DNA from 4 places in the Serratia liquefaciens ATCC 27592 genome. Region 4 is predicted to be linked to each of the others. Evidence: predicted binding sites of a transcription regulator. Region 4 holds the regulator's gene; each other region holds the start of a gene.
What was found. The regulator PhoB, encoded in region 4, activates phosphate uptake and scavenging genes when phosphate is short. The targets are predictions, from matches to a motif close to CTGTCATAAAACTGNCNNAT.
Positions count from the first base shown of each region.

Region 1: pitA (inorganic phosphate transporter PitA) is a predicted target of PhoB. The motif match lies at 2,502-2,521, and genes of this name have one in related genera.
Region 2: ugpB (sn-glycerol-3-phosphate ABC transporter substrate-binding protein UgpB) is a predicted target of PhoB. The motif match lies at 3,062-3,081, and genes of this name have one in related genera.
Region 3: M495_RS06985 (heavy metal response regulator transcription factor) is a predicted target of PhoB. The motif match lies at 2,239-2,258, and genes of this name have one in related genera.

Region 1 is NC_021741.1:4,970,020-4,975,075, reverse strand. Features, by position in the region: gene uspB (universal stress protein UspB) at 583-918, shown strand; gene pitA (inorganic phosphate transporter PitA) at 994-2,496, opposite strand; gene M495_RS23180 (BaiN/RdsA family NAD(P)/FAD-dependent oxidoreductase) at 2,798-3,997, shown strand; gene M495_RS23175 (putative oxygenase MesX) at 4,309-5,056, shown strand, end outside.
Region 2 is NC_021741.1:225,748-230,803, reverse strand. Features, by position in the region: gene ugpE (sn-glycerol-3-phosphate ABC transporter permease UgpE) at 1-466, opposite strand, end outside; gene ugpA (sn-glycerol-3-phosphate ABC transporter permease UgpA) at 463-1,350, opposite strand; gene ugpB (sn-glycerol-3-phosphate ABC transporter substrate-binding protein UgpB) at 1,513-2,832, opposite strand; gene M495_RS01015 (aminotransferase-like domain-containing protein) at 3,146-4,333, opposite strand; gene livF (high-affinity branched-chain amino acid ABC transporter ATP-binding protein LivF) at 4,439-5,056, opposite strand, start outside.
Region 3 is NC_021741.1:1,483,964-1,489,019, reverse strand. Features, by position in the region: gene M495_RS06990 (heavy metal sensor histidine kinase) at 82-1,506, opposite strand; gene M495_RS06985 (heavy metal response regulator transcription factor) at 1,503-2,174, opposite strand; gene M495_RS06980 (hypothetical protein) at 2,315-2,941, shown strand; gene M495_RS06975 (cytochrome b/b6 domain-containing protein) at 2,956-3,564, shown strand; gene M495_RS06970 (molybdopterin-dependent oxidoreductase) at 3,554-4,321, shown strand; gene ygbI (DNA-binding transcriptional repressor YgbI) at 4,397-5,056, opposite strand, start outside.
Region 4 is NC_021741.1:961,676-966,731, forward strand. Features, by position in the region: gene sbcC (exonuclease subunit SbcC) at 1-825, opposite strand, end outside; gene sbcD (exonuclease subunit SbcD) at 822-2,054, opposite strand; gene phoB (phosphate response regulator transcription factor PhoB) at 2,279-2,968, shown strand; gene phoR (phosphate regulon sensor histidine kinase PhoR) at 2,993-4,309, shown strand; gene M495_RS04445 (PstS family phosphate ABC transporter substrate-binding protein) at 4,324-5,056, shown strand, end outside.

The DNA.
Region 1 (5,056 bases), 1.2 Mb from region 4:
AAGGTTAGCAGGCATTTAGCGTACCAGCCTGGCGCTTCAGGTTTCATTTTATCATTCAGATAACACAATGATATGTTGAGGCGATCACACTGCACCGCATCAAAAAACTCTCTTTATCTCCCTACCGTCAGTTTTACACCCGCTGGGCAGAAAAGCCTATCGCCCATGATGCGGTTGCTGGGTTGACCGATTGAAATATAAGCATTCTTAAACAGAGTATAGCCCCAAATGCCCTTTAGGGCAGTGGAAAACACCGGCGGCCTCAGGCAGGGCGGTTATCAGTTATAACCAATAGGTGGATGACAAATGGATGGCTTGCGGTAAATTTTATCTACTGCTTAGGCCAGTTTGCGTTTCATTAACCTACAATAATGACTATAGGCCTTATCATTTCTCCTCTGTATCAAACCTGCGCGTGTGCATCTGCATGGCGATGGGGTGTTTCCAGAGGCGGTGGGTTATGCGCGGCCTGTGCTGTGCAAAGGGGATCGGAGCGGTAAGCTCCAGCAGTAATGGGTGATAGAGGTAGGGCAGTTGGACCCGGCGGAGCGCCGTGGATAACAACGCCTTGAGGAGGCAATCATGATCAGTACCGTCGCGCTGTTTTGGGCTCTGTGTGTGGTGTGTGTGTTAAACATGGTGCGGTATTACTCTTCTCTGCGCGCGCTGTTGGTGGTTCTGCGCGGCTGTGACCCGCTGCTGTATCAATATGTCGACGGCGGTGGTTTCTTTACCGCTCATGGCCAGCCGAGCAAGCAGATACGGCTCGTGCGCTATATCTTCTCGCAGCGTTATGTCGAGCACCATGATCCGGAGTTTATTCGCCGCTGTGAGCGTGTGCGCGGACAGTTTATGCTGACCTCAGCCCTGTGCGGACTGGTGGTGATCAGCCTGGTTGCGCTGATGATTTGGTATTGAATCCGACCGATTCTTTCTGCAACAGACAAAGAAAAAGGCGGCCACCAGGGCCGCCTTTCTCATCAGGCAAACTGCTTAGATCACCTTAAGCGCCAGCCAGTACAGCGAACCGGAAAGCAGAATCGAGATTGGCAGGGTTAACAACCAGGCCAACAGGATGTTCTTCACGGTTTTGCTTTGCACGCCGCCGCCGTCCACGATCATCGTCCCGGCTACCGCCGAAGAGAGTACGTGGGTGGTGGAAACCGGCATGCCGGTATAGCTGGCAACGCCAATCGACAAGGCTGCGGTCATCTGAGCCGACACGCCCTGAGAGTAGGTCATGCCCTTCTTACCGATTTTCTCGCCGATGGTGGTGGCGACGCGACGCCAGCCGACCATGGTGCCGAGTGACAACGCCAGAGCAACCGAGACGATAATCCAGATCGGTGCATACTCAACGGTTTGCAGCAGATCCTGACGCAGGTTTTTCAGGAAACGTTGGTCCTGGGCCGAGGTTTCCGGCAGCTTGGCGATCTTGTCTGCGGTATCCGTTACGCACATCAGCAGGCGGCGCAGATGACTACGCTGTTCTACCGTCAGTTGATCGTAACTTTGCAGATTGTTCAGCAAGCCCTGAGTCAGCTCAATCGCCGGCATGGCGCGCGCGCTGTCACAGTGGAACTCGATAGGTTTATCCGGCGAGACGTCCTCATCCGGGCTTGGCACCAGTGGGGTCAGAGTGACCACGTGCGCCAAGGCGTCGCTGTGCTGCTGGTAATATTGCTGCAGGTGGGTCACGGCATCACGCGTACGGGTGATGTCATAGCCGGTTGCATTCATATTGACCACGAAGCCGGCCGGCGCAACGCCGATCAGCACCAGCATGATCAAGCCGATGCCTTTCTGACCATCGTTGGCGCCGTGCGAGAAGCTAACGCCGATAGCCGACAGGATCAGTGCGATACGGGTCCAGAACGGCGGCTTGCGTTTGCCGTCGACCTTTTCACGTTCCGCAGGGGTCATGTGCATACGCTGGCGTTTCTTGGTGCCACTCCAATAGCGGCGCAAGGCAAACACCATCAACCCGGCGACCATCATGCCGACCAGCGGCGAGATGAGCAATGACAGGAAAATACCGATCATTTTCGGGACGTTAAGCGCATCCACCACCGAAGTGTGGGTCATCAGTGCGTTGGTTAAACCCACACCGATAATTGCGCCAATCAGCGTATGAGAGCTGGAGGCCGGCAGACCGAAATACCAGGTGCCGAGGTTCCAGATGATAGCCGCCAGCAGCATGGAGAACACCATGGCTAATCCGTGCGCTGAACTGACGTTCAACAACAGATCGGTTGGCAGCAGATGAACAATGGCGTAAGCAACACTCAAACCACCGAGCATAACGCCAAGAAAGTTGAACAAGCCAGCCATCACAACCGCAAGTTGCGAACGCATGGCACGGGTATAAATTACAGTAGCAACCGCATTGGCCGTGTCATGAAAACCGTTAATGGCTTCATAAAACAACACGAACAACAATGCGAGAATTAACATCAGGCCGGTATGGAAATCCAGGCCAGCGAACAAATGCAGCATAAGCGTTACGCCAGTTTGTGGACATGAACGCCGCGCATTATCAGTGACAACCGGGGCTGGGGAAAAGGAAAATATGACGTTTTTTTGATTTCGATATGACGAAATGATGGCGTTGGTATGACAAATACATGAAATATCAGCGCGTTATGCTGAATGTCTCGCTGTAATATTTTCTTACTATGGCGTTGAGGGCGGCATGGCTTTACAATCTGCCGCCGTAAAGTTGTCGGTTACCGGTAGCGATACGGCGTAAAATAGCGGCCTTTTGTCGCGATTGTGGTTTTTATTCAGAGAGGCGCAGGTGGAACAGTTTGATGTCGTGGTAATAGGTGCGGGCGCAGCGGGCATGTTTTGCGCGGCGCAGGCAGGGCAACTCGGCTGCCGGGTGCTGCTGCTCGACAACGGCAAAAAACCGGGGCGCAAAATCCTGATGTCCGGCGGCGGACGCTGTAACTTTACCAACATGTACACGGAGCCTGCCGCTTACCTGTCGAATAACCCGCATTTCTGCAAATCTGCGCTGGCACGCTACACCCAGTGGGACTTTATCGATCTGATCAACCGTCATGGCATCGCCTACCACGAGAAAACCCTGGGGCAACTGTTTTGCGACGACTCGGCGCAGCAGGTGGTCGAACTCCTGGTGAAAGAGTGTGAGCAGGGTCAGGTGACGACACGCCTGCGTAGCGAAGTGCTGGGCGTAGAAAAAACCGCAGAAGGCTTCGAACTGGCGCTGAATGGTGAGAAAGTGAGCGCTCGCTCACTTGTGGTGGCCAGCGGTGGATTGTCGATGCCGGGCCTGGGCGCGACGCCGTTCGGCTATAAGCTGGCGGAGCAGTTTGGCCTGAAGGTATTGCCAACGCGCGCCGCGCTGGTGCCTTTTACGCTGCATAAACCGCTGTTGGAGCATTTGCAGACCCTGTCTGGCGTCTCTGTGCCGGCAGTGATCACCGCAGAAAACGGCGTCAGCTTCCGCGAAAGCATACTGTTTACCCATCGTGGCCTGTCCGGGCCGGCGGTATTGCAACTTTCCAGCTACTGGCAGCCCGGTGAGTTTGTGAGTGTTAACTTACTTCCTACGCTTGATCTGGCGGGCTTCCTCAATGAGCAACGTCAGGCACACCCTAATCAAAGCCTGAAAAATACCCTGGCGCTGCACCTGCCGAAGCGGTTGGTGGAATGTTTGCAGACGTTGGGCCAACTGCCGGAAGCGACATTAAAGCAACTGAATCCGACGCAGCAGGCAGCGTTGGTGGAAACCTTGCAGAATTGGCGCGTACAACCCAACGGTACCGAAGGCTACCGCACGGCGGAAGTGACGCTCGGCGGCGTCGACACCAAAGAGCTGTCCTCCAAGACCATGGAGGCCGCCAAGGTGCCGGGCCTGTACTTTATTGGCGAAGTGGTGGATGTGACAGGGTGGCTGGGGGGATATAACTTCCAGTGGGCCTGGAGTTCTGCCTGGGCTTGCGCTCAGGCGCTGGCGGCTCAAAAGCAATAATTTCCGCCGGGGTGATGTAAAAGTCGGCATTTGCTGCGTCGGGCGGAACCGACGCAGCAAATAAAATTATGGTTTAAGACCGATAAATAAATCATGCGTACCGCACGAAACAGAGTAATTCGTCGATATTCAATTTATTGTATTTAGCGGTATTTAAATTATTTGTAAATCAAGTTTTTTGGTATTATTTTTAGTTTAATTATTCTATCTAAATTGATTTAATTAATGGTGGGTAACCTGATTTTATTATTTACAGCGAGTGAAAAACCTCATCTATAATTATTTTTCATGTTTTCGAGTGAGAAATTATTATGAATGGCGTTTTCTTTGTTCGGCAAATACCTATTACCCCAGAACTTCAGGTTACAGAATTAAAAAACCACGCCAATGGTTTCCTGCGCTATAACAATATCAACGATCTGGCACACAGTGGTCCAGAAGCCCTGACCTGGTTCCTGAACCGCGCCAATACGCTGTTTAAAAGCAATTATCCTTCTGCGCTGCCCACTGCCTCATTGCAATTGTCGTATTTGTCGGTTTTTTGCCGTGCGGAACATGAAGCGGATAGCCAGGCATTACCTGTTTACGATTTCCTTAAAATCGATATTCAACCCACAGGAAAAAGCGGCTACGGCGTGATGTTCTCTTCGCAGATGCGCGAGTATTATCGCGATCGGCTTGAAAATGGCATGGATACGTCGGAAATTCCGGTCGATCAGGCGTTCTTCAACTCTATTTTCAAGCAAGACTCGCCCAAGACCGGCGTACTGGAAAGTTATCCGGTGATCATGATCCCCCGTAGCGCAAATGAGCAAGCTCCTTCGCTTACGCATACCTATCTCAGCAGCCTGGGGCTGGATTCCCGGCATGTCCAGCCGCCTGCGTCGGCTTATCCTTTCCGGTTTTACTTCAAACAGGATCTTGCCACGCAGGATCCCGAAGTCATCGCGGCAATCTCAGCCTGCGGGCAGGCGATGTTTGAAATCGTACGCCCGCACCTTTATCCGTTGGATCAGCAGGATATGCCGCGTTTTGACATGGCGCACCTGACGGACATCA
Region 2 (5,056 bases), 740 kb from region 4:
CCGACGCCATCAGCGGCAACGTCAGGCCGGTGTAGCTGTCCAGCAGGTTGAGGTTGGAGATAACCTCCACCGTCGGGAAAATACGCACCTCAACCGGCAACATCAGGGTGAGGAATATCAGCCAGAAGAACAGGCTGCGCAGCGGGAAACGGAAATAAACGATGGCATAGGCGGACAACACCGACACCACAATCTTGCCGAAGGTGATGGCCAGCGCCATCACCACGCTGTTCAACAGCAGCAGCGAAAACGGCACTTTAAGGTTGCCCACGCCACCCTGCCAAATATTGCTGATGTTTTCCCACAGGTGACCGCCGGGGATCAGGGTCATCGGCACCTGAAACACCTGTTTGTCGTCCAGCGTTGCCGCCACAAAGGCCACGTACAGCGGGAACAGCACCACCAGCACGCCGATAATCAGCATTACGTGGCTGAAAATGTCCAGCCCGCGTCGGTTCTCAATCATTGGTAACGCACCTTACGTTCGACAAAACGGAACTGGATCACCGTCAGGCCAATCACCAGCAACATCAGGATCACCGACTGTGCCGCAGAGCTGGACAGATCCAGACCGGCAAAGCCTTCACGGTAAATCTTGTAGATCAGCGTGGTGGTGGACTGTACCGGTCCGCCGCCGGTCGCAGCATCGATCACCGGGAAGGTATCGAAGAAGGCGTACACCAGATTCACCACCAGCAGGAAGAAGCTCACCGGCGTGATTAACGGCAGCACCAGATTGAAGAAACGCCGCACCGGGCCGGCACCGTCAATGGCCGCCGCCTCAACCAGAGAGCGGGGAATTGACTGCAACGCGGCCAGGAAAAACAGGAAGTTATAGCTGATTTGCTGCCATACCGAGGCCAACACCACCAGGAACATCGCCTGCCCGCTGTTTTGCGCGTGGTTCCAGCTGTAGCCCAGTCCGTTGAGGAAGTGGGTAATCAGCCCCAGGCCGGGGTTGAACAGGAAAATCCACAGCACCGCCGCCACCGCGGGCGCCACGGCGTAAGGCAGGATCATCAGCGTCTGGTAGATCCGGCTGCCGCGCAGCACGTAATCCACTAACGCGGCGAAGAACAGCGACACGACCAGCCCGATACCCGCCACCAGGAAACTGAAAATCAGCGTGGTGTAAAACGAGTCCAGGTAGTAAGGGTCGTGGAACAGTTGGGTAAAGTTGTCCAACCCGACAAACTGGCTGGACAGGCCAAACGGGTCGAGGCTTTGCACCGAATACCACAGCGCCTCGCCGGCGGGCCACAGAAAGAATATTGCGGTGATCAGCAACTGCGGCAGCACCAGAACATAGGGCAGCCAACTGCAGCCGAAACCGGGACGATGTGAACTCATCATTAGGGACTCATGAAGACAAAAAACGGATGACTCGAAGCAAGGCGTCGCGAGCAAAGCCAGTCTGGGTGCGGACAGCGCACAGCTCCCGGAGTGGACATAAAGTCCATGAGGAGAGCGAGCACTGCCCAATCCCAGAATGGCAAAGCGCAGTAGCCGCTATTACTTAGTCTGAGACTCGAAGCGACGCAGCAACACATCACCGCGCTGTACGGCGGCATCCAATGCCTGCTGTGGCGTTTTCTTACCGGTCCACACGCCCTCCAGCTCTTCATCCACGACGGTGCGAATCTGCGGCATATTGCCTAAACGCAGCCCCTTGGTGAACGGCAATGGCGGCTTGTTCAGCATTTGACGCGTCGCCACGTCCGCCCCTGGGTTCTTGTCATAGAACCCCTGTTGTTTGGTCAGGTCGTACGCTGCCGTGGTGATCGGCAGATAACCGGTCTTCTGGTGCCACTCGGCGGCGATTTCCGGCTGTGCCAGATACTGCAGGAACTCGGCTACGCCTTTGTAGGTGGCGGCATCTTTACCGTTCATCACCCACAGGCTGGCGCCCCCGATAATGGCGTTCTGCGGTGCATTTTTGGCATCGGCGTCATACGGCATCATGCCCACGCCATAGTTGAATTTGGCGTAATGCTTGATGTCCGCCAGCGAGCCGGATGAAGCGGTGGTAATCGCACAGTCACCGCTGTAGAACTTCTCGGTGGATTCGTCTTTACGGCCGAAATAGGTGAAGTCACCTTTTTTGTTCATCTCTTCCAGCAGTTGAATATGCTTGACCTGCAACGGCTTGTTGAACTCCAGCTTGGCACTCGCGCCACCAAAGCCATTGTTCTCCGTGGCGAATGGCACGCCGTGCCAGGCGCTGAAGTTCTCCAGTTGGATCCAGCCCTGCCAGCCGCTGGCATAGCCGCATTTCATGCCGGCTTCACGCAGTTTGGCGGTGTCCGCCGCCAGCTCCTGCCAGGTTTTCGGCGGCTGGTCTGGGTTCAAACCGGCTTTCTTGAAGGCATCTTTGTTGTAATACAGCACCGGGGTGGAGCTGTTGAACGGCTGCGACAGCAGGTGTCCACTTTTGTTGTCGGTGTAGTAACCGGACACCGTAGGCACGAATACCGATTCGTCAAAGCTGATGCCCGCGTCTTTAAACACTTCGTACACCGGCTTGATCGCCTTGCTGGCCATCATGGTGGCCGTACCCACTTCATACACCTGCAGGATCGCCGGCGCTTTACCGGAGCGGTAGGCCGCGATGCCCGCCGCCAGGCTCTGTTCGTAGTTGCCTTTGTAAACCGGAACAATTTTGACGTCGGTGTGCGACTGGTTAAAGCGGTCCGCCAGGGAATCCACTTCTTTACCCAGTTCACCCTCCATCGAATGCCAGAACGGGATCTCGGTCGCCGCCAGTGCCTGAGTGCTGACCGCCAGGGTCAACGCGACGCACAGCGTGGTTTTGCGAATAGCGTAGGTGAGCATGCCTAACTCCTGAAAAAGCTGGTGTATCCCCTGCATCTTTCACGCCGCAGCCGTGTTGGTTTCCCGCCATCACCTCAGTCATTTACCTATGTAAACTCCTGAGGATTCTGGCGGTCACCGCCTTGCTGCTACGTGAAATCTATTGGGGCAATAAGCGCGTGAGCGAAAAGAATCAGTTTTTTGTTCGGAAGCTAACATGCCATGCTCGGATGACAGAAAAATAACCGTTAGATGACAGCCATATGACGGAAGAGTGAAGTGCAGATTGCGGTTTGATGTCGGCGACGGGGAAAGATCCCCGCCGCCGTGAGGATCACAGGGAACGGCGCAGGCGGGCAACCGCTTCCTGCATTTGCTGTTCAGTGGCGGTGGCGAACGACAGGCGGAAGGTAGAACGGTCCGGATTGTCTGAGAAGAAGTATTCTCCCGGCACAAACACCACGCCCTGCTGCAGGGTGGTTTTCAGCCATTCGGTGGCGTTGAACGGCTGACGGAAGCGCGCCCACAGGAACATGCCGCCTTTCGGCATATCGAAGCTGATATGGTCACCCAGCTCTTTTTCCACCAGCCCGGCCAGGATCTCACCCTTTTGTTTGTAAGCCGCGCGGATCTTTTCGATCTGCGCCGGCAGGCGATCCAGCCCCAGGTAACACTCTACGATGCTCTGCGACAATGCGCTGGCATGCAGATCCGCCGCCTGCTTGATGATTGCCACTTTATGCAGCAAAAACGGCGGCAGTATAGCCCAGCCCAAACGCAACCCCGGAGCCAGGATCTTGGAGAAGGTCGAGGTATAGATAATGTTATCGGTATGGCCCAGCACCTGTTGCGAAACCTGGTGCAGCGTCGCGTTACGCTCTTCGGTAAAACGCAGTTCGCCGTACGGATCATCCTCGATGATCAGGAAATTGTGCTCGGCCGCCAGCTTGACCAACAGTTCGCGACGCGGGGCGCTCAGGGTAATGCCGCTTGGGTTGCCGAAGTTCGGCACCACATACACGCCCTTGATGCGCTGCGTTTTCAACAGCTCGGCCAGTTCTTCGACCACCATGCCATCGCTGTCGGACGATACCGACATGATGTTGGCTTCCGCCAGTTCCAGCGTCTGCAACGCCGCCAGGTAGGTCGGACGCTCCACCACGAACACGTCGCCGGGGTTCACAATGGCGCGCATCACCAGATCCAGCGCCTGCTGGGAGCCGGCTGTGACCATCACTTCATCGGCGGTGGCGGTGACGCCGCGTTCGGCACACAGCTCGCAGATGCGTTCACGCAGCACCGGGCTGCCTTCGGTCAGACCGTACTGAAAAGCGCTTTTCGGCTGTTCGGTGATCGCCTGATGAGTGGCGATGCTCAGCCCTTCGAAATCAAACAGGGCATCAGAGGGGATGCCGCCCGCCAGCGAAATGACGTTTTCCATCTTACTGTGCTTGAGCAATTCACGGATTGCCGAGCTTTTTACTTTTACGATGCGCTGCGCGAGTAACCCTTCTGTGTTCATTTCTTATTCTTCTCGTAATCGTTAAAAATGTTGTAGGGGTCCGATACGCTGCGCCCGAGTCGCTCGGGGCGAAGATATTCGCCCCCTACCGCTTCGACGGGTATTTCAACCGCCCAGATACGCCGACCTAACTGCTTCGTTTGCTAACAATTCGGCCCCCGTATCTTCCAACACCACGCGCCCGTTTTCCAGTACATAACCGCGATCTGCCAATTTCAGCGCCTGATTGGCGTTTTGTTCGACCAGGAAGATGGTCATGCCCTCTTCACGCAGCTGCTGAATGATGTCAAAAATCTGCTGAATGATGATCGGCGCCAGCCCCAGAGAGGGCTCGTCGAGCAACAGCAGCTTCGGCTGGCTCATCAGTGCACGGCCTATCGCCAACATCTGTTGCTCACCGCCGGACATGGTGCCCGAGCGCTGTGTACGGCGTTCCAGCAGGCGCGGAAACAGGCCAAACACCCTTTCGATGCGCTGTTGATATTGGTGACGGTCGGCAAAGAAACCGCCCATCGCCAGGTTCTCTTCCACCGTCATGCGCGAGAATACCCGCCGGCCTTCCGGCACGATAGCCACCGCTTCGCGCATGATGCGCGACGTCTGCCACTGGGTAATGTCCTGATCGAGAAAGGTGATGCTGCCTTCGCTGGCGCGGGGTTCACCGCACAGCGTGCCGAGCAGCGTGGTTTTACCGGCGCCGTTAGCGCCGATCAGAGTGACAAT
Region 3 (5,056 bases), 520 kb from region 4:
AAATGAAAGTAAATAGTTTCGACCAGGCCGGATAAACGGATTTGGCCGCCCCAGCCAATCAAATCCGACGTGGGAAATAGGCTATTCTTGCGCGGGGAATATCAGGCTGAAGGTGATGCGAGCAGTATTTTCTTCGACAACACAATGGGCGTGCGCTGTGCCGCCATGCAGTGTCATGATCGCACGGACGATCGCCAGCCCCAGTCCGCTGGCATGGCTGCCGGAACTGCGGGCGGCATCGGCACGATAGAAGCGGTCGAACAACTTGTTCAGATGCGCAGGGGAGATCGGCGGGCCCTGATTGATAACCAGTATCGCCAGCCCACCATCGGCCTGACTGACAGCCTGCAGCTGTACCTGACTGTTTTCATCGGCATAGCGTACCGCGTTGGAGACCAGGTTACTCAATGCGCGCTGAAACAGCATAGCATCCGCCATCCATTGCCCTTCTCCCTGGCAGACCAACGTAATGCCGCGTTCTTCCGCCAAACCTTCGAAGTAGTCAGCCACCCGTTGCAGCTCTTGTGCCACATCAAGCCGCTGAGGGTTCAACACCGCTTGCCCTTCGCCGGCGCGCGCCAGAAATAGAATATTTTCCACCATACGGGAAATACGCTCCAGCTCCTCCATGTTGTTCGACAACAAGGTTTCATACTCTTCCACACTGCGCGCCTGATACAGCGCTACCTGACAGTGCCCCATCAGTGCCCCTACCGGCGTGCGGATTTCATGGGCCAAATCTGCGGAGAATTGCGTCAGGCGCAGATAACCTTCATTCAGGCGATCCAACATGGCGTTGAACGAACGGGTCAGTTGCTGCAATTCCTTCGGTACCCCGTGCTCGCTCAGGCGAGTCGACAGCGTGTTCGGGGTGATCACCGCCGCCTGCGCCGCCATTCGCCACAGTGGCTGCAGTCCGCGGCGCATCACCCAGTATCCCAGCAATGCAATCAGAATAAATGCCACCGCGACGGCGGCGACGATCCGCCAGAGATAACGCGCCAGCATCTTCTGCTCATTGACCATCACATGGGCAGCCGAGATTTGCAGCAGGTTACCGTCCTCCAGCCTGACCAGTGCCGATGCGGCACGCAATGGCACTCCTTGAGCGGTCACTCCGCCTTGAACCGCGCTCAAGCGCTGCGGCGTGCCGACCGGCGTCGGGATCACCGGTGGCAGGATCAACCTCGCCGGATTCACGTTGATTAACGGTTTTTTCCCCGGCTGCTGAAAAATCAGCACGTCCTGTTCGTTACCCAGCATATTTTCGAACAGGCCGGTATTCGCCGTCAGACGCTCCAACGGAAAACGCTGACTCAGCAAATTGCGGTAATACTCCACCCGGCCGGTAACCTGCAAATCGCTACGGGTAGTCATCTCCTGACGCATTGCACCGTACAGGTAGCCGCCCGCGCCGCTAACCACCAGAGCCGCCACCAGCGCAAACAGCATGGCGCTGCGCAACGTCAGTGACAAGACGCGCCAACGCTGGATCACGGCCTTCATGAACGCGGTTCGCAAACGTAGCCGATACCACGCACGCTGTGGATCAGCTTGACCTCGAACGGCCGGTCAATCTTGGCACGCAGCCGCTTGATGGCGACATCCACCACGTTGGTATCGCTGTCAAAGTTCATGTCCCAAACCTGGGAGGCGATCATGGTGCGTGACAACACCTCCCCCTCGCGTCGCACCAACAGGTGCAACAACATAAATTCTTTATTGGTCAGCGCGATCACCTGCTCCTGCCGCACCGCTTTACGGCGCAGCACGTCGAGCTGCAGGTCGGCTATCACATAGTGATCGGCTTCACGTACCGTGCCACGCCGCAGCAAAGTGCGCAGACGCAACACCAGTTCCGTAAAGGAGAAGGGCTTAATCAGGTAATCATCGGCACCCAGTTCGAGGCCATGAATGCGATCCTGCACCCCATCTCGTGCGGTCAGAAATAGAATGGGCACATCACTTTTCTTGCGCAGTACCTCGATAATCTGCCAGCCGTCCAGCCCCGGCAACATTACGTCCAGCACGATAGCGTCATAGCCGTGTTCCAGTGCCCGAAACAGGCCGTCGGTGCCGTTACGTGCCAAATCGACGCTGTACCCCGCCTCTCCCAGCCCCTTTTTCAGGTAATCACCCGTGCTGATGTCGTCTTCAACCACCAGTATTCGCATTATCGCCACCTCATGACTCTTGCGGAAATACTAGCAGTTCTGGCGGACATTCTTGATGACATTAATGTCATCAAACGGACATGGTGCTGTCCCCGGTGTTCAACCATGCTTAACCGGCAACCTAAACAAAGGAGAACCTTATGATTACCCGTCATCGTTTTGCCGGTTTACTGCTTTCCACTCTCATGCTGTGCAGCGGTGCGGCCGCCGCAGCGCAAACCCCAGGCAAGGTGATTGCCCCGCTGCGTGGCGTTATCGATCAGGTGAGCGACACCAGCCTGCAGGTCACCGATCGCAAAGGGGAAAAGGTCAGCGTCAAGCTCAATGACCAGACCCGAGTGCTGAGCGTGTCGAAGGGCACGCTGGATGATATCAAGCCGGACAGCTTTATCGGCACCGCTGCCGTACCGCAGCCGGACGGCTCTTTGAAAGCGTTGGAAGTGCACGTGTTCGCAGCCAGCCTGCGTGGCACCGGCGAAGGCCACTCGGCCTGGGAATCCGCCGACGGTAAGGTCGACACCATGACCAACGGCACCGTGGGCAAACTGGTGAAGTCCAACGGCCGCACCCTGACCGTGACCTACGGCAACCAGCAGAAAACCGTTAACGTGCCGGAAGATGTGCCGATCGTCACTCTGGATCCCGGTGACCACAGCCTGTTGAAACCGGGTGCGCATATCGTGTTGTTCTCCGCCACGGACGATAAGGGCGAACGCGTCGCTACCCGCATATCTGCCGGCAAAGACGGTACCGTTCCACCGATGTAATTCAGGAGTGCATGATGAAAAGCAACGCGCCGCGGCCGGTGCATCGCTGGCCGGTCCGCCTGACCCATTGGATTAACCTGTTCGCCATGGTCTGCATGTTCATGAGCGGCTGGGAAATCTATAACGCTTCGCCGCTGTTCGGCTTCCGCTTTCCGCCGCAAGTCACGCTCGGCGGCTGGCTGGGCGGCGCGATCGGCTGGCATCTGGCGGTGATGTGGCTGCTGGCCTGCAACGCGCTGTGTTATGTCTTGTGGAGCCTGTTCAGCGGCCACTTGCGGCGCGATCTGCTGCCGCTTGGCCTCGGCGCGCTGCGGCGCGATATCTGGCAAGCCGTGACGCTGCGGCTCAAACATCAGCATGGTCATTACAACGCCATTCAAAAGCTGATGTACCTCGGCGTACTGCTTCTGGGGCTGCTGCTGGTGCTCTCCGGACTAGCCATTTGGAAACCGGTGCAGTTACAAGGTTTGGTTAGCCTGTTCGGCGGCTTTGACATTGCGCGTTACGTACATTTTTTCGCCATGGCAGGCATTGGCTTATTTGTGGTGATTCACCTGCTGATGGTGATTATCGTGCCGCGCACGCTTTGGGCAATGATAACGGGTGGCAAACATGACGGATAAAAAACAACGCCCCATGGCACCGGGGCTGGAACCGGCACAAAAGAAACAGCTGGTTAATTTGCAGCGCCGCCTGATGCTTCGCTCCGGCCTGACGCTGGGTGGCGTCGCCATGCTGACCGGCTGCAATCTGCAGGACGGTGACCAGGTGGATAAAGTGCTGTGGGCAATGTCCCGCTGGAACGATCGGGTGCAAGCCTGGCTGTTCAACGGCCAAAAGCTGGCGCAGACCTACCGTTCGGATCAGATTACCCATCCGTTCCCGTTCAACGCGTATTACCCGGAATACAACGTTCCGGAAGTGGATCTCGCCAGCTACCGGCTGGAAGTCTCCGGTAAAGTAGAAAAAAAGGCCCCCTGGACGCTGGAGCAACTGCAACGCCTGCCGCAGCAAAGCCAGATAACCCGGTTAATCTGCATCGAGGGCTGGAGCGCCATTGGCCAATGGGGTGGCGTGCCGCTGCGCAATTTCCTGCAACACATCGGGGCGGATCTGAACGCCCGTTACGTCGGATTCAAATGCGCGGATCGTTACTATTCCAGCATCGATATGGCCACCGCCCTGCATCCACAAACCATTCTGGCGCTGGATTTCGGCGGCAAGGCGCTGCCGGCCGATTACGGTTACCCGCTGCGGCTGCGGGTGCCGACCAAGCTGGGCTTCAAGAACGCCAAACATATCGCCGCCATTTTCGTCAGCGATACCAATCCCGGCGGTTACTGGGAAGATCAGGGCTATAACTGGTTCAGCGGCATTTAATTTCTGCGTAGCGCTGCGCAGAGAGCTCACCCCCGCTGGTACATTTATTCCGACGCTGTTAATACGAGGCTATGTTCAGCTTTTCTCCCCGGTCGTCATCAGCGTGATATCCGCCTGCAGGATCGCCTCTCGCGCTGCGGCGGGCAGATTATCATCGGTAATAATCGCGTCAAATACCGCAATCGGCAACGCCAGATAGGTGGCTATTTTACCGTATTTTGAGGTATCGCTGAGCAGGATACAGCGGCGACTGGCGTCAACGATGGCTTTCTTCACCATCACCTTATCTTCATTGGGCGTCGACAGGCCGCGCATGCTCCATGATGAAGCGGAAATAAACGCCAGGTCGATAAACAACCCACGTAGCGCCTGAGCTGCCGCTTCACCAACGCAGGAACGGTTCTCACGACAGACGGTGCCGCCGGTGTGAATGATCTTGCACTGGCTGTGTTCTATCAGGTAGCCCGCAATCACAAAATCATTGGTGACCACCGTCAGATCCTCGCGCTCACTGAGGTGCTTTGCCAATGCCAGCGTAGTGGTGCCCGCATCCAGATAAATGCAGCTGTTGGGCGGGACCTGCCGGGCAGCCAACTGACCAATGGCCGCTTTCTGTTGGCTGTACATCCCTTCCTTATCCTGATGAGAAGGTTCAATCGCCACCCGTTCAGCAGATTGCACCCCGCCTGACACTGCCAGTACCGCGCCCTGCTCCTCCAGTTTTTGCAGATCGCG
Region 4 (5,056 bases):
TGCCTCAGCCTGCTCCTGTTGTACGGCGCTCAACTGACGCTGGTATTCCTGCTGTTTCTGCTGCGTCTGCTGCCATTGCTGTAGCCAGTTTAACGCCCGTTGCTGACGCTGGGTCTGTTCGCTGAGGGTATTTTCCTGCGAACTGAGCTCCACGAGCTGGCTTTCCAGCTGTTGGCGCTGTTCTTCGTTCAGCAACTCAATGCCGCTGGCGCGCTGATGCAACGCGTCCAGATCGGTTTTGGCCTGTTTGTGCTGCTCGAAAACGCGCTCGGAAAGCTGGCCGTAAATCTCGGTGCCGGTCAACTCTTCCAGCAGTTCGGCCCGATCATTGGCATCGGCATTCAGGAAGGCAGCGAACTGCCCCTGAGACAACATCATCGATTTGGTAAAACGACCGAAATCCAGTCCGGTGATCGCGGCGGTAAGATCCAGCTTGTCGCGGACTTTATCGGCCAGGATCTTGCCGTCATCGCGCAGCGCCAGCTCCACCTTCGGCGCCTGCAGGTTGCCGTCCGGGGAGTTTTTGGCACGGCGCTGGCTCCAGAACGCGCGGTAACCGACGCCTTTAACCTCAAACTCGACCTCCGCCAGCGACTCGGCGGTGTGGCGGGTCATCAGCTCATTTTGGCTTGGCGTGACATTCAGGCGCGGCGTCTGGTGGTACAGTGCCAGACAGATGGCGTCCAGCAGGGTGGTTTTACCCGCGCCGGTGGGGCCGGTGATGGCAAATAATCCGTTGCTGGCGAAGGGCTCGACGGTGAAGTCTATCTTCCATTCCCCCTGCAGCGAATTGAGGTTTTTTAATCTCAGGCTGAGGATTTTCATTGGTTCGGCTCCTGATCCTGGTGCCGTACGGCTTCGACCACCTGTTGGAACATCTGACTCATTCGCTGTTTGCGCGCTTCGGCCATCTCGGGTTCCTGCGCCAGCCGCCGCTCAAAGACCTCGGTGACGCTCAGTTCGTTGAGCGTTTCTTTGTCTTGCTGTTCAATGGCCTGGCGACGCTGCTCCTTACTGCGGCGCAGCAGCACGACCTCTACTGGTAGTTGATCGGCCAGCAGCTGAATGCGACGCTGAATGTCGCTAAGGTAATCCTGGGTCGCCACTTCGATATCCAGCCATACCGGTAATTCACCCTGATAATCGGCGAACAGCCGTAATTGTTGCTCGATCTGCGCCAAATCTCCCTTAATGAGCTGCATTGGTTGGAAGCTTGGGATCTCCAACGCGCTGACTTGCTGCAGGGCACCCGCCGCGAAATCCACCATAAACACGCTTTTGGCCTTGCCCAACTCGTCAAAACTGAGCGGGATAGGGGAGCCGCTGTAGCGAATATGTTCAGATTTGGCGACGTTTTGCGCGCGATGAATATGCCCCAGCGCGATGTAATCGGCCGGCGGGAACGCTTGTGCGGGGAAGGCGTCCAGCGTACCAATATAGATGTCGCGCACCGAGTCGGACGTGGTGACGCCGACGGTGGTCAGATGGCCGGTAGCGACGATGGGCAGCGGCAAGCCCAGCGCATCACGGCGCGCACAGGCGGCCTGGTACAGGGTGTGATAGTGGTCGGCGATAGACTCTTGCAGCGCCTGCTGTTTTTGCACCCCGGACTCACCGGCGCGGCTGGTGAGCAGATCGCGCGGGCGCAGAAAAGGAATGGCGCACAATACCGCACCCGGTTGGCCGTCGCGTTGATTCAGCACCAGCACCTGTTGTTCGATTTCGCTCTGCGCATTGGCGATCACGGTGGTATTCAGGCAGGAAAGTAATTCACGCGATTCATTTAAGGTGGCCACGGAGTCGTGATTGCCGCCCAACACCACCAACTGGCAGCCGGTACGCTGCAGTTCCACCACGAAGCGGTTATACAGCTCGCGGGCGTAGCTTGGCGGCGAGCCGGTATCGAACAGATCCCCGGCGACGATCAGCGCGTCCACCTGGTGTTGTTCGATCTGTTCGATCAGCCAGCGCAGAAAGGCCTGATGCTCGGCGGCGCGGCTTTTGGTGAAAAAGTACTGGCCAAGATGCCAGTCAGAGGTGTGGATCAGGCGCATGACACTCCCGGGGCGATAGGGTAATGGCGGTGATTATAAAGGGCGTTGCGGCGGCTGTCGTGACGCAATCATTATGACAACTGAATGATTTTTCTTTGACGTTGGAAATAATCGCTATGCTTACTGCCTATAACAGCCCGCTTTTTTCATAAAAGTGTCACAAAACTGACGCATAATGGCGCCCGCAATCAACTGTGATCGCTAACACATTGGCAGGATTGACGATGGCAAGACGCATACTGGTGGTGGAAGACGAAGCGCCGATCCGTGAGATGGTGTGCTTTGTGTTGGAACAGAATGGTTACCAACCGTTGGAAGCTGAGGATTATGACAGCGCCGTGACGCGCCTGTCTGAGCCGTTCCCTGATTTAGTGTTGCTCGACTGGATGTTACCCGGGGGATCCGGCATTCAGTTTATTAAACATATGAAACGTGAAGCGCTGACCCGCGATATTCCGGTGATGATGTTGACCGCGCGCGGTGAAGAAGAAGACCGGGTGCGCGGCCTGGAAGTCGGGGCGGATGATTACATCACCAAACCCTTCTCACCGAAGGAACTGGTGGCGCGCATCAAGGCGGTAATGCGCCGTATTTCACCGATGGCGGTGGAAGAAGTGATTGAAATGCAAGGGCTGAGCCTGGACCCTTCCTCACACCGCGTGATGGCTAACGAACAAGCGCTGGATATGGGGCCGACCGAGTTCAAGCTGTTGCACTTCTTTATGACCCATCCTGAACGTGTTTATAGCCGTGAGCAGTTGCTTAATCACGTCTGGGGCACTAACGTTTATGTGGAAGACCGCACCGTTGACGTGCACATCCGTCGGCTCCGTAAGGCGTTAGAGACCAGTGGTCATGACAAAATGGTTCAAACCGTTCGGGGCACCGGCTACCGATTCTCAACGCGCTACTGATCGCGCCGCGCTGGAGAATATGCCGTGTTAGAACGTCTATCCTGGAAGAGGCTGGCCCTGGAGCTGGCCCTTTTCTGCCTGCCTGCCTTACTGTTGGGGCTGATTTTCGGTTATCTGCCCTGGCTGCTGCTGGCCTCCGTGCTGGCGGCGTTGGTATGGAATTTCTACAATCAACTCAAACTTTCCCACTGGCTGTGGGTTGACCGCAGCATGACGCCGCCGCCTGGCCGCTGGAGCTGGGAACCGCTGTTTTACGGCTTGTATCAGATGCAGCAACGGAACCGTCGTCGGCGCCGTGAGCTGGCGCTGTTGATCAAACGCTTCCGTAGCGGAGCGGAATCGCTGCCCGATGCGGTAGTGATGACTACCGTCGAAGGCAATATCTTTTGGTGCAACGGGCTGGCGCAGCATTTGCTGGGTTTCCGCTGGCCGGAAGACAATGGCCAGCACATTCTCAACCTGTTGCGTTATCCGGAGTTCAGTCACTATCTGCAACAGCAGGAGTTCTCCCGCCCTTTGACGCTGCAACTGAATAACGAGCATTACGTCGAGTTTCGTGTGATGCCCTACTCCGAAGGGCAATTATTGATGGTAGCCCGCGATGTGACCCAGATGCGTCAACTGGAAGGGGCTCGGCGCAACTTCTTCGCTAACGTCAGCCACGAGCTGCGCACGCCGCTGACGGTATTGCAGGGTTACCTGGAAATGATGAGCGACGAAGAGCTGGATGGTTCGCTGCGCGGTAAGGCGTTGGGCACCATGCAGGAGCAGACTCGCCGCATGGACGGACTGGTCAAGCAACTGCTGACGCTGTCGCGCATCGAGGCGGCGCCTAACGTTGAAATGAACGAGCGGGTTGATATCCCCCTGATGTTGCGGGTGTTACAACGTGAGGCGCAATCGCTGAGCGGCGGCAACCACGAAATCACCTTCCGGGTGAATGAGCAGTTGAAAGTGTTCGGTAACGATGACCAACTTCGCAGTGCGGTGTCGAATCTGGTGTATAACGCCGTCAATCATACGCCGAAAGGCACCAATATTGAGGTCAGCTGGCAGCAGACGCCAAGCGGCGCGCAGTTTCAGGTCAGTGATAATGGGCCGGGTATCGCGGCCGAACATATTCCCCGTTTGACCGAACGCTTCTACCGCGTTGACAAAGCTCGTTCACGCCAGACCGGCGGCAGTGGGCTGGGGTTGGCGATCGTCAAGCATGCGCTCAGTCACCACGATGCGCGGCTGGAGATCCTTAGCGAGCAGGGCATCGGCACCCGATTTATCTTTACCTTGCCTAACCGGTTGATTGTTCCCGCAGCTTTGTCAGAGAATGCGGTGAAAAATTAACGCGAGAGGCTGGCATGATCCGAATCACCCGAGGGCTGTTGCTTTGCCTGGCGCTGTTGGCAAGCCGAGGCGCGCTGGCACAGCCGGATGGCATGCTGTCCGGCAACCTGTCTAGCGTCGGCTCCGATACGCTGGCGAACCTGATGGCGCTGTGGGCGCAGGACTTCAGCCAGCATTATCCCAACGTTAATCTGCAAATCCAGGCCGCCGGTTCCTCCACGGCGCCAACCGCATTGGCGGCTGGTGCAGCGCAGCTTGGCCCGATGAGTCGCCCGATGAAGGCCGCGGAAGTCTCTGCATTCGAGCATCGTTACGGTTATGCGCCGTTGGCGGTACCGGTCGCGGTCGATGCGCTGGTGGTGCTGGTGCATCAGGACAATCCGCTGCGCGGTCTAAATCTGCAGCAGCTCGACCGAATTTTCTCCGCGACTCTGCGCTGTGGCGAGAGCCAGCCTCTGACGAGGTGGGGGGAACTGGGGCTGGCCGGTGATTGGCAACAGCGTGCGCTGCAACGTTTTGGACGTAATTCGGCCTCCGGCACCTACGGCTATTTCAAACTGCGTGCGCTGTGCGGCGGCGATTTTATGCCGCGCGTCAATGAGCTGCCGGGCTCGGCTTCAGTCGTGCAGGCGGTGGCCGGTTCGCTGAACAGTATCGGCTATGCCAGCATCGGTTTTCGCGCCAGCGGCGTACGGCTGTTGCCGTTAGCGGAGACCGGCCAAAACTATGTGACGCCAAATGACGCCA